DNA from 3 places in the Rhodococcoides fascians A25f genome. Region 1 is predicted to be linked to each of the others. Evidence: riboswitches for the same ligand, from Rfam matches in the RefSeq annotation. Region 1 holds a riboswitch; each other region holds the start of a gene.
The links. Region 1 has a riboswitch for S-adenosylmethionine ahead of BH93_RS17405 (bifunctional o-acetylhomoserine/o-acetylserine sulfhydrylase). Riboswitches for the same ligand answer to the same signal wherever they lie in the genome.
Positions count from the first base shown of each region.

Region 2: it holds a riboswitch for S-adenosylmethionine, as region 1 does, so the genes downstream of both, BH93_RS04750 (aminotransferase class V-fold PLP-dependent enzyme) here and BH93_RS17405 (bifunctional o-acetylhomoserine/o-acetylserine sulfhydrylase) in region 1, are expected to answer to the same signal.
Region 3: it holds a riboswitch for S-adenosylmethionine, as region 1 does, so the genes downstream of both, BH93_RS05430 (ABC transporter substrate-binding protein) here and BH93_RS17405 (bifunctional o-acetylhomoserine/o-acetylserine sulfhydrylase) in region 1, are expected to answer to the same signal.

Region 1 is NZ_CP049744.1:3,693,858-3,697,959, forward strand. Features, by position in the region: gene BH93_RS17400 (MFS transporter) at 1-915, opposite strand, end outside; SAM riboswitch class IV at 1,267-1,390, shown strand; gene BH93_RS17405 (bifunctional o-acetylhomoserine/o-acetylserine sulfhydrylase) at 1,562-2,911, shown strand; gene metX (homoserine O-acetyltransferase MetX) at 2,908-4,053, shown strand; gene BH93_RS17415 (DUF3017 domain-containing protein) at 4,097-4,102, opposite strand, start outside.
Region 2 is NZ_CP049744.1:1,009,995-1,014,096, reverse strand. Features, by position in the region: gene alc (allantoicase) at 1-575, shown strand, start outside; gene BH93_RS04760 (YbaK/EbsC family protein) at 603-1,076, shown strand; gene BH93_RS04755 (hypothetical protein) at 1,119-1,622, opposite strand; gene BH93_RS28110 (hypothetical protein) at 1,640-1,768, opposite strand; gene BH93_RS04750 (aminotransferase class V-fold PLP-dependent enzyme) at 1,778-3,109, opposite strand; SAM riboswitch class IV at 3,163-3,278, opposite strand; gene BH93_RS04745 (Pls/PosA family non-ribosomal peptide synthetase) at 3,475-4,102, shown strand, end outside.
Region 3 is NZ_CP049744.1:1,140,645-1,144,746, reverse strand. Features, by position in the region: gene BH93_RS05440 (ABC transporter permease) at 1-403, opposite strand, end outside; gene BH93_RS05435 (ABC transporter permease) at 396-1,376, opposite strand; gene BH93_RS05430 (ABC transporter substrate-binding protein) at 1,381-2,997, opposite strand; SAM riboswitch class I at 3,218-3,311, opposite strand; gene BH93_RS05425 (phosphotransferase) at 3,415-4,102, shown strand, end outside.

The DNA.
Region 1 (4,102 bases):
CAGACCGGGAACCACCGAGGAGCCGGATGCGCCGATCAGAAACACCAGAAGCAGAGCAGTGATCGGATTGTGTGCCGCTGCCACGAACAGCGCCAGGAACACTGCAGTTGCGGCCAGCCCGACGAAGGTGCCCTTGAGCTGGTACCGGTCTGCCAGCCAGCCACCGGCGTAGTTGCCGGCGACCATTCCGAGTCCATAGATCATCAGGGCGACCGGAACGAGCGCGCGAGCGAGACCGGCGACATCGGTCAACGTCGACGCGATGTAGGTGTACACCGCGAACATGCCACCGAATCCGACGATGCCCACGAACAGGGTCATCCACACCTGGCTGCGACGCAGTGCACCGAGCTCGGTGATGGGGCTGGTGGTCGGCATGGCGTCGAGTCGCGGCATCCACACAGCGAGCGCGGCGACGGTGAGGGCACCGATGACCGCCACGAGAGCGAACGCGCTGCGCCAACCCAGCGCCTGCCCGATCCAGGTTGCCACCGGTACGCCGACGACGTTGGCGACCGAGAGACCCATCATCACCATCGCGACGGCTTTGGCTCGTTTACCTGGTTCGGCGAGGTGGGCAGCCACCAGCGCGGCCACTCCGAAGTACGCACCGTGCGGCAGGCCCGCGACGAATCGCGAGGCGACGAGCTCGTTGAAACTGGGTGCGAATACCGTTCCGAGGTTGCCCAGAGTGAAGGCGACCATCAACACCAGCAGCAACATCCGCCGGGGAACGCGCGCAGCCAGGGCAGCGATGGTGGGCGCACCGACCACGACGCCGAGCGCGTAGGCAGAGATCATGTGGCCCGCGGAGGGCTCGGAGATCCCCATCGTGGTGGCGATGTCCGGCAGCAAGCCCATCGACGCGAATTCCGTGGTGCCGATGCCGAAGCCGCCGATGGACAGGGCCAACATGGCGAGCCTGCGACGGGTCGAGTGCGGTCGATGACTGACGCTCAGACCACTCGAGACCTTGCCGCGCACAGCGCTGACTCGGGAAAGAGCGGAATCGGTGACAGTCACAGCGGTACTACCTTCGTTTCGATCGTGGAATGGAGCAACAAGAACGGTGGCCGGCCGAATCGATTCAGCAGAGCGCAACCGAGTAAGAGAACAGCCAACCCGACCATTGTCTTCCCTCGGGCAACCTGTTTTCGAGTCGCAGCGCGGTGATTGTCCTCACCCGAGCATCTGCTCGAGTTCCACCGGCCGCCGCACCGAGCCCTTGTTCCTGTGACACGTCCGCACCCGCTAAGATCTTCGCCAGGTCATGAGTGCCAGCATCGAGCCCCGGCTTGCTGGCCGGCAACCCTCCAACCGCGGTGGGGTGCCCCGGGTGAACGACCGGGCCGATCCGGCACGCCGAGTGCCGAATCGACAAGCGCGGGTCCGCAGGCAGCGGACCCACTGAATCTTCGGCCTCCTGGGGCCGAGGCCTGTCAGGAGGTTCTCGCATGTGTTGCTGTACCGATACGCCCCGTAACGCTCGACTTCTCGAGCATCATTCGACATTCGATTCGTCTTAGACAGACTCGTTTCAGAAAACGGAGTATCACCAGCCATGACCGATTCGACCCCCGACATCGTCGACGCCACCGGAGCACCCACCGAGGATCCGTTCACCGACCCGGCGGCCAACTGGAGTTTCGAGACCAAGCAGATCCACTCGGGTCAGACCCCGGACGGCGCTACCAACGCCCGTGCATTGCCGATCTACCAGACCACCTCGTACACGTTCGACAACACCGATCACGCGGCCGCATTGTTCGGACTCGCAGAGCCGGGCAACATCTACACCCGCATCATCAACCCCACCCAGGACGTCGTGGAGCAGCGCATCGCCGCTCTCGAGGGTGGCGTCGCGGCGCTGTTGCTCGCGTCGGGTCAGGCGGCCGAGACGTTCGCGATTCTCAATCTCGCGGAGGCAGGCGACCACATCGTCTCGAGCCCGCGGCTGTACGGCGGCACGTACAACCTCTTCCACTACACGCTCCCCAAGCTGGGCATCACCGTCTCGTTCGTCGACGATCCCGATGATCTCGAGCAGTGGCGAGCCGCGATCACGCCGTCGACCAAGGCCTTCTACGGCGAGTCGATCTCCAACCCGAAGAACGACATTCTCGATATCCCCGGCATCTCGGCGGTGGCCCACGAGAACGGCATCCCGTTGATCGTGGACAACACGGTGGCGACGCCGTACCTGCTACAGCCGTTGAAGCACGGTGCCGACATCGTCGTGCATTCGGCGACCAAGTACCTGGGCGGGCACGGCACGGCGATCGCGGGCGTCATCGTCGACGGTGGCACCTTCGATTGGACGCAGGGCCGTCACCCCAACTTCACCACCGCGGACCCGAGCTACCACGGTGTGGTCTTCGCAGATCTCGGCGCGCCTGCATTCGCATTGAAGGCACGCGTGCAGTTGCTGCGTGACATCGGTGCGGCGGTCTCCCCGTTCAACGCCTTCCTCATCAGCCAAGGTATCGAGACGTTGAGCCTCCGAATCGAGCGGCACGTGGCGAACGCACAGAAGGTGGCCGAGTTCCTCGCCGGCCGCGACGACGTCGTCTCGATCAACTACGCCGGACTCGAATCGTCGCCGTGGTACCGACGCGGCCAGGAGTTGTTGCCCAAGGGGCAGGGTGCGATCGTCGCATTCGAGTTGAAGGGCGGAGTGGACGCGGGCAAGAAGTTCGTCAACGCGCTCACACTGCACAGTCACGTCGCTAACATCGGAGACGTGCGCTCACTCGTCATCCATCCCGCGTCCACCACCCATTCCCAACTGACTCCCGAAGAGCAGTTGGCATCGGGAGTGACGCCGGGTCTGGTTCGTCTCGCCGTGGGAATCGAAGGAATCGACGACATCATCGCCGATCTCGAGGTCGGCTTCAGCGCGGCGGCATCTTGAGTCACAGCTGCGACACAGGCGTTCGTCCGGAGGCGGTTCTTCCGTCTCCGGACGGGCGGCTGGGCACCATCGACATCGGCGGTCTCGATCTCGAGAACGGCGCTCGCATCCCCCAGGTCACTGTGGCAGTGCAACGGTGGGGCGAACTCGCCACCGACCGCAGCAATGTCGTGCTCGTCGAACATGCCCTGACGGGCGATTCGCATGTGTCCGGCCCGCCGGATGCAGATCATGCACTGCCCGGTTGGTGGAACGGAATGGTCGGACCCGGGCGCCCTATCGACACAGACGAGTGGTGCGTAGTGGCGACCAACGTGCTCGGCGGGTGCGGCGGCACCACCGGACCGAGCAGCATCTCGCCCGACGGCACACCGTACGGTTCGACGTTCCCCGAGATCTCCATCCGCGACCAGGTCGCCGCCGAGGCAGCCGTCGCCGACGCCCTGGGCATCGACCGCTTCGCCGCTGTCGTCGGCGGTTCGATGGGCGGCATGCGCACCCTGGAATGGATCGTCAGTCGCCCCGATCGAGTGGCAGCGGCACTGGTTCTGGCAGTCGGAGCCCGGGCAACAGCCGACCAGATCGGCACGCAGACAACGCAGATCGCCGCGATCAAGGCGGATCCGGGTTGGCTCGGCGGCAACTACCACGCCACCGGAACATCTCCGACGGCCGGACTGGGTATCGCACGACGCATTGCGCATCTGACGTATCGCACCGAGAGCGAACTCGACATTCGGTTCGGCAACTCTGCGCAGAACGACGAGGATCCGTGGGCCGGCGGTCGCTACTCGGTACAGAGCTACCTCGAGCACCAGGCCGCAAAGCTGGTCAATCGATTCGACGCGGCGACGTATGTCCTACTCACCGAGGCAATGAACCGTCACGATGTGGGTCGTGGCCGCGGCGGTGTAGCCGAAGCTCTTGCGTCGGTACCGGTTCCGACCATCGTCGGCGGCGTCGATTCGGATCGTCTGTATCCACTGCGCTTGCAGAAGGAGATCGCTCGCGAACTCCCCCAGTGCCGTGGACTCGAAGTGATCCAATCTCGCGACGGTCACGACGGCTTCCTGACCGAAGCCGACTCGGTGGCGAAACTGCTCGCCGAGACGATGGAACTCGCTCGCCTCGGACGCCGCTGACACCGACGGGCCCTGGGCTCCCCCCCAGGGTCCGCTCCTGGTATCAGTC
Region 2 (4,102 bases), 2.7 Mb from region 1:
ACGGTGACAGCGAGAACAGATTCCAGGTCGCCTCCGACGCTCGGTGGACGCACGTGAAGCTGTCGATCTATCCCGACGGCGGAGTGGCTCGCCTGCGAGTCCTCGGCCGCGGCAAGCCCGACCCCAAGTTCCTCGCGGCCGGGCCGGTCGACCTGGCCGCCCTCGAGAACGGTGCCTACGTCTCGGCATGCTCCAACATGTTCTACAGCTCCCCCAACAATCTGCTGTTCCCCGGTCCTCCGCGGTCGATGGGCGAGGGCTGGGAGACCTCGCGTCGACGCAACGATGCGAACGACTGGGTCCAGGTGCAACTGGCGGGCACCGGACTCGTCCGCCTCGCCGAGCTCGACACCACGTGCTTCCTCGGCAATGCGCCGGGTGCCGCATCGTTGCGCGGACGGCTCGGTGACGGCGAATGGATCGAGCTGTTGCCGAGAACGACGTTGCAGCCCGACACCCGGCATCGCTTCGTACTCGACCACGAGACTCCGGTCTCGGAGGTTCGGATGGACATCTTCCCCGACGGCGGGATGGCGCGATTGAGACTGTTCGGTGATCTCGACACATCTGCGTAAACGAGGCTGGGGCAATAGGGTTGGTTCATGTCCCGGCTACTTCATCCGAATGCAGCCCATGTGGCCGACACTCTGATTTCACGTGGTCATCACGGAGTGGTGGTGAACAGTCCGGAGGGCACCCACACTGCCGCCGATGCCGCTGCGGCACTGGGTGTCGAGGTGGGTGCGATCGTGAAGTCGATGGTGTTTCTGCTCGACGACGAGCCGGTGCTGTTGCTCGTGTCCGGAGCGCACAATGTTCATCTCGAGCACACCGGTGAGCGTCTCGGTGGCAGGTTGGCACGGGCGGATCTCGACACGGCCAAACACGCGACCGGGCAGCCGATCGGTGGTATCGCACCGGTCGGCCACCCCACGAACCTGGACACTTTCGTCGACCAGGATCTGGCCGGTCACGCCGAGGTGTGGGCCGCGGCAGGCCACACCAACACGATCTTTCGATCGACGTACACCGAATTGTTGCGGATCACCGCGGGCTTGGCCATCGACGTCACCTGACCCCCGACGCCCTGAAGACGCGAGACCTCAGGACACGAGCCCTCAGGATGCGAGGGTCGGGGCGATGCGCGATGCTCCGAGGACTTCGTCGACGGCATCGACGTCGAACCGAGTTCCGCGCGATCCGAGCAGCGGCAGCACCCCGGAGCTCAGGAATGTCGACTGCCGATTCACATCGTCGTGGACCTGCAACGTCACCCCGTCGGCGACGTCGGCCGCGGTGACGTCGGAGATCAGACTGGCCAATCCCGATGGTGTACCGACGTAGCGGACGGACGACGGGCTGATCGGCGCGTCCAGTCCGGCGAACTCGCGACGAGCCGTCCGAGCATCGGCCGCGATGTGGATCTCGAGGTCGAGGAACACAGCTGTACCGTCGGCCGACTCGCCGCGCTCGACGGTTTCGGCGCGTAGCCGCGCGCGTTGCTGCTGCGCTTCCCGCAGGTCGGAGGCCTGGATTCGGACGATGTCCGCGTCCGGAGCCACGGTCAGTTCGGACCAGATCGCATCGAATTCGACAGCGACGCGAGTGTGGTTGTGCGACATGAGTGGTGGTCCTGATTCTAGAAGTCGGAGAACGCATTCGGTCGGAGCGGAGCCGAAATCGAACACGAGCCGGACGCAGTGCGGCACAGATCCACGTATCTGTTGCACCAGTGGCGGTTGCCCAGCCACGCGACACTCACGGTCATGACGCCATGCTAACCGTCCGAGGGGGTGCACGGGGATCCAACCCCGGCGGCCCCGTCGACCAGGCCCGGAAAGGGTCGAGGGTCCGGCACGGGGTTCCACCAGCCGCCGTCCTCTTCGTAGTGCCAGTCCGGCCCGGACTCCACCAGGGCGGCGAGTGCGTCGACGAGCCGGTCGACATCGGCCGAGGAACTGCCGAGGCCGATGCTGGCTCGAACCGCGCCGTCTGCATGGCCCAGCCGGCGGAGCAGTGGATGCGCGCAGAACTTTCCGTCCCGCACGCCGATGCCGTGCTCGGCCGAGAGATACGCAGCCACCTCACCCGGGTCGCGTCCGGCCACCGTGAAGGTGACGATGCCGACGGTGTCGGGCGCGTCGGCCCACACCTGCAGTAGTTCGACGCCCTCCAGATCCGCCAGGCCGGCCCGCAGTCGGGACGACAATTCGTGCTCGTGTGCCTGCAGCTCGGCGTCGTCGAATCCCGCGATGGCCTCACAGGCTGCAGCCAGTGCGGCAACTCCGAGCACGTTGGGAGTGCCTGCCTCGTGCCGCTGAGGTGCTGGGGCCCACTCCGTGTGGTCGATGCTCACGCTGCGTACCGCGCCGCCACCGGCCAGGTGAGGCTCACCGGCGTCGAGCCAATCACGCGCGCCCACAAGCACTCCCGCACCGAACGGTGCGTACAGCTTGTGCCCGGAGAAGGCGAGGTAGTCCACGCCGAGGGCAGCGATGTCGATGCGGCGATGCGGAACCAGCTGAGCTCCGTCCACCGCGATCCGCGCGCCGTGCCGATGTGCCAGAGCTGCGAGTTCCGCAATGGGAAGAACCTCGCCGGTGACGTTCGATGCACCCGTGATCGCCAGCAGTGCAGCAGGTTTCACGGCCAGCTCGGCGTCGAGACGGTCGATGGTCTCGGCAAGTGTCGACGCGGCCACCACGACGCGGCGATCACGCCACGGAAGCAGGTTCGCGTGGTGCTCGATATCGAGCACCACGGTGTCGCCCGGCACACACGCGGCCAGCAGATTGAGCGAGTCGGTGGTGTTCCGCGTGAAAACCACCACCGAATCCTTCTGCGCACCAACAAAATCGGCGACGGTCACCCGAGCCTTCTCGTAGGCAGCCGTCGAGACGCGCGAGGCGTAGCCGGCACCTCGATGCACGCTCGAGTAGAACGGCAGCAGTTCGGCGATCCGATCGGTCACTGCCGCCAGGGCCGGCGCGCTGGCCGCGTAGTCGAAGTTGGCGTAGGTGCACGTGCCACCCTGCACCAGGGGTACCTGCAGATCCGTGCCCGAAACAGGGGCAAAAGGAGCACAGGGGCGGGAAAGTACAGATGTCATGACAGATCAAGCCCTCACGTTCGAGGGACCCGCAACCGAAGAGTTCGTGAACGAGTCCGCGCTTGCCGCGCCGGTTTTCCGGCAACAGCCTGGTCGTCACCCGGAGCACCCCACCGCGGAGGAGGGTTGCCGACCAGCTAGCCGGGGCTTGATGCTGGTACTCGTGACCGTGGACAGAACCTTTGCAAACCCGCTGCGGTTTTGTCAACCCGGGACTCACACGTGTGCAGCAGTAGGATTTCCGCGGTGGGAACGCGCGCTCGTTCACCTGCTGGCAAACAGAACGTGAGATAACCAACGGCGCTGCTGCTCACCAGCACCACAGAGTCACTTGCCAACGAATCGATAAGGACGCCCGGTTGTCTGTGCATCAAGAGAACGATCTGCCGGGTTCGAGCGCGGACATCGCGCCTGCACCGGCGGCGTTTCTTCGCTCGTCTCTCGCTCCTCCCGCCCGGACGCTCATCGACGTTCTCCGCGACACCGCCCATCGTTTTCCCGACGCCCCCGCCATCGACGACGGTGCCGTGTCGGTCAGCTACTCCGAATTGTTGGACGACATCGCCGAGGGTGCCAAGTGGCTCGCCGATGCCGGCGTCCGGCGCGGCGATCGCGTCGGCATCCGCATGCCGTCGGGTTCCTTTTCGCTCTACGTGGCCATTCTGTCCATCCTCGCGGCCGGTGCTGCCTACGTTCCGGTCGACGCGGACGACCCCGAAGAGCGCGCCGAGCTGGTCTTCGGGGAGGCCAAGGTGACGGCCATCGTCACCGCAGGCGGTATCGCGGCCGGTACTGCCCCCAAGCAGGACATCCCCCAGGACGAACCCGAACACAGCGCTGTGCCACCCACTCCCGAGGACGATGCGTGGGTCATCTTCACCTCGGGTTCCACCGGCACACCCAAGGGCGTTGCGGTCAGTCATCGCAACGCGGCGGCGTTCGTCGACGCCGAAGCGCGCATGTTCCTGCAGAAGGATCCACTGGGCCCCGGCG
Region 3 (4,102 bases), 2.6 Mb from region 1:
CCGCGTCGACTAATCCGCCGACGGCACCCGAAACCAGACCGATGATCGAGCCGACCACCAGGGCGATACCGACTGCCAACAGCGTTGCCGTCAGAGACAGTCCGGAACCGTGGACCACTCGGGTGAAGACGTCACGGCCGATGTTGTCGGTGCCGAACCAATGCGACGCGCTGGGCGCCTGGAGCTTGTCCGCCGGTGTACCCACCAGCGGGTCGCCGCTTGCGAAAACGGACGGGAACAGCGCGAACCCGAGAGCCAGCAACAGCACGACCACGGAGGCACCGAGCCAGATGTGCTTCAGCACGTCTCGGGGACCCCGGCGCCGCGCGGGTGCCGGTGCTTCTTCGACTACCGGGGGAACTGCCGAATGGACGGCGGCCTCGCGAATCAGGATGTCAGACATGAGCTTTCTCCGGTTCTGCACTGGCCTGCACGGGCCGGTATTCGCGCACGATGCGCGGATCGATCAGCGGATAGAGCAGGTCGACTGCGAGATTGACCAGGACGAAGACAAGCGAGGTCAGAACGACAATGCCTTGCACCACTGGAATATCCTGGGCCAGCACCGATGTCTGGGTCAGCCGTCCGACTCCGGCGCGCGAGAACACCGTCTCGACCACCACCGATCCGGCCAGCAGGGTGCCCACCAAGACTCCGGCAATCGTGAAGGCCGGGATCGAGGACAGTCTCAGAACGTGTCGCGTCTGCACCCGAATGCGTGAGACCCCCTTGGCCCGAGCCACATCCACGAACGGCTGCTTCCACGTGGTCGCCATGCTGGTAGCCAGGACCTGCGCGATGACAGCACCGGTCGGCAATGCCAGTGTCACCGCAGGCAACACCAACGACGCCGCGCCTGCGTCACCGAACGCCGGAAACCAGCGCAGTCGGAACGAGAACAGTTGCAGCAGCAGTAGTCCTACCCAGAACGTCGGCACCGCCACCCCGAGCGGTGGGAGCGCTAGCAGCAGGTTCTTCAGCCAGACGATCTGGGTGTACGTGGCGGCGTAGGCCACCGCGGATCCGAACACGACCGCCAGCACCAGGGCCGTCCCCGCCAAGCCGAGTGTGCTGGGCACCGCGTCGAGAATGGCCGTCGTCACCGGCTGGCCGGTGGCGATGGACAGTCCGAAGTCGCCCTGCACGGCCCCGACCAGCGAGTGCCAGTACTGCACCAGCACCGGCTGATCGAGACCGTAGCGGGCCTGCAGTTCGGCGATGGCCGCAGCGTCGGCCGGGGTGCCCGAGCCGGCCGAGTCCACGGCAAGACTGACCGGATCCGAGGGAAGGAGGAAGAGCACGATGAACGAGATCGTGAACGCAGCCCACAGCACTGCCAGTGCCTGCAGTACTCGCTGTCCGATGTAGCGGGTCATAGCTCTACTGCCCGCTCAGCCAAGTGTCGAAGAACTGCAGGCGAGCGGAGGCCTCGAATTTGAGATCCTGCACTTTCGACGCCGCGCCGACTGCCTGCGACAGCTCGATCGTGGGAATCCACAATCCGTTGTCGAGCACCTGCTGCTGCGCGGTTGCGAGGATCTCGTTGCGGGCCCCCACGTCGGTGGTCGAGAGCTGCTCCGTCAACAATGCATCCAAATCCGGAATCGGGCCGCGCGCGTTCAAGTTCCGACCGTCCACGGCAAACGAGGTGCGCAGAATGTCACCGTCGGCGCGGGTGCTGTTGTAGTACGTCGCGTCGTAGTCCTTTGTGCCTTGCCGTGCCGTCGCCTCCGAAGTGGAGACCAGCTCGAGCTGTAGGTCGACACCCACCGCGCGCAATTGCTGCTGGGTCAGCTCCAGAATCGCCTGGTTGCCGGCAAACACCGCTGAATACATGACCTTGAAACTCAGCCTCTGCCCGTCCTTTTCACGGATGCCGTCCCCACCGGGAACCCATCCAGCCGCGTCGAGCAGCGACTTCGCCTTCTCGGGATCGTAGGTGACATCGGCGAGTTCGACGTACCCCGGCGTGGCGCTGGCCAACGTGCTTGTCGCCGTTCGGAAGTCCGGTCCCAAGACCGTATCGACGAGTTCCTGACGGTTGATCGCCGGCACCAAGGCCGTCCGGACGGCGGGGTCCTGTAGCGCACCGCGAGTGACGTTGGGCTGAATGCCGAACGGAACGCCCGGATTGGATGCCGTCAGGATCCGGCCACCGGTCGCCTCGATCTGTGGAGCGTCCTGCGGTAGTGCATCGCTGACGGCGTCGAGCTGGTCGGAGGACAGGCTTCCGGTACGGACACCCGATTCGGGCACGATGGTGAACTCGATGCGGTCCAGGTAGGCCTCGCCCTCGTGACCGAATACCGCAGAGCCCCAGTTGTATCCGCTTCGCTTGGCCAGAGTGACGGAACGGTCCTGTTGATAGTCCGCGTAGGTGAACGGTCCCGATCCGACGTTGGTACCCAAGCACCGCGACTCAGCCGACTGCGCCGAGGTCGCGATGGATTGAATTCCGAGTTGAGGCGTCGAACTCGCCTGCAGGAACTGCGCATTGGGTGCCGAGAAGTCGATGCGAATGGTGAGGGGGTCAACGACAGTGGCACCTTGATATCCGGTCAGGTAACTGGCAGCAAGCGGAGCCTTGGCAGCACCGAGGGTGCCGGTGATGGCGTCGAAATTGTCCTTCACGGCGGTGGCGTCGAGCGGGGTGCCGTCACTGAACGTCACACCGTCCTTCAGCTGGAAGGTGAAGGACTTCGCGTCGGCACCGACCTCCCAACTCTCGGCCAACCATGGCTCGACTTCTCCGGTTTCAGGGTTCTGGTCGGTAAGCGAATCGACCACCTGCCGGGTGACGTAGATGGTTTGATTCGTACCCGCCTGAGCCGGGTCGGAGCAGGTAGGAGCCCCGGACAGTCCGTAACGCAGCGTCCCTCCGGACTGCGGTGGGCCCGCGTCGGCGGCCGAGGTGTTGGCGCTACCTGCGCACCCGGCGAGCAGTGTGGCGGTGGCGGCGATTACTCCGGCCACCAGAAGAACAGGGCGAGTGGACACGTGGGTGTCTCCGGTATCTGGTCGATCGCACGAGAACTCCGGCGTCCGAGCCACGTGTGCCCAGGAAGGAGTACGTGCAGATGATGAGGTGTGGTGTCGAAAAGTACGGTGCCGAAATGTCAGCTAAGACAGGTCGAACCGTTCAGACGGCACAAATCGAGATGGAGCCGGCGACAACCGGTGACGAAGCCTGCAGCTACTCGGGTATTCACGTGCGTTTCCTCCATCGGTCCCGGCGGTAGCACCCTCACCCGACAAGCGGGGGGTTGCTGCGACGTCATAGAGCCAGGTCTCTCGGTCGCTCTGGATGGTCCTACGTGTTCGATACTACGAGAGGGTCCGCGCAGTTGCCAACTTGGGTGAAGATCGGGGCGGTTTCCCGCCTGCACTCCTACATCGACATGAGAACGTAGAAGCATGAAGTACGAGACGGAAATGCCGTTGTCGGGAGGCAACAGCACCGTCGTTCATCGGGTCGCCGAGACGGTGCGTCGAGTAACGGGAGACCACTCGTCTGCCGTACACAGTCTCCTAAAGGAGTTGGAGCGCAAGGGCTATCCCTACGCTCCGCGATTTCTGGGGGTGGATGGCCAGGGTCGAGAAATACTCACGTATCGACATGGGACTGCCGGGAACTACCCGATGCCGGCCGCCATTCGCAGCGTCGAAGCTCTGGAGAGCGCTGTCCGGATCTTACGTCGATTACACGACCTCACCATCGGTGTGCAGTTGCCCGACGGCCATGCGCGACACCTACCCGACGGCGTCGACCCCGAGGTGATCTGCCACTGGGATGCAGCTCCGTACAACTTCGTCTTCGAGGGATCCACAGCCGTCGCGTTGATCGATTTCGACGAAGCTGGACCGGGCCGTCGCATCGACGACCTGGCCTACTTCGCCTATCGATTCGCGCCACTCTGCAGTGCCGACAACTTCTCCGACGGAGGATGGTCCCCGGACACCGATCGATGGGACAGGCTGCGCCGAATCTTCACGATCTATCCCGACCCTCGGACTGCCGAACTCCCAGACATCGTCATCGCCAGACTCGCGGCAATGAAGAACGCAACCAGCGGAGGGCTCGCGCACGCGCATGGTGCCCTCT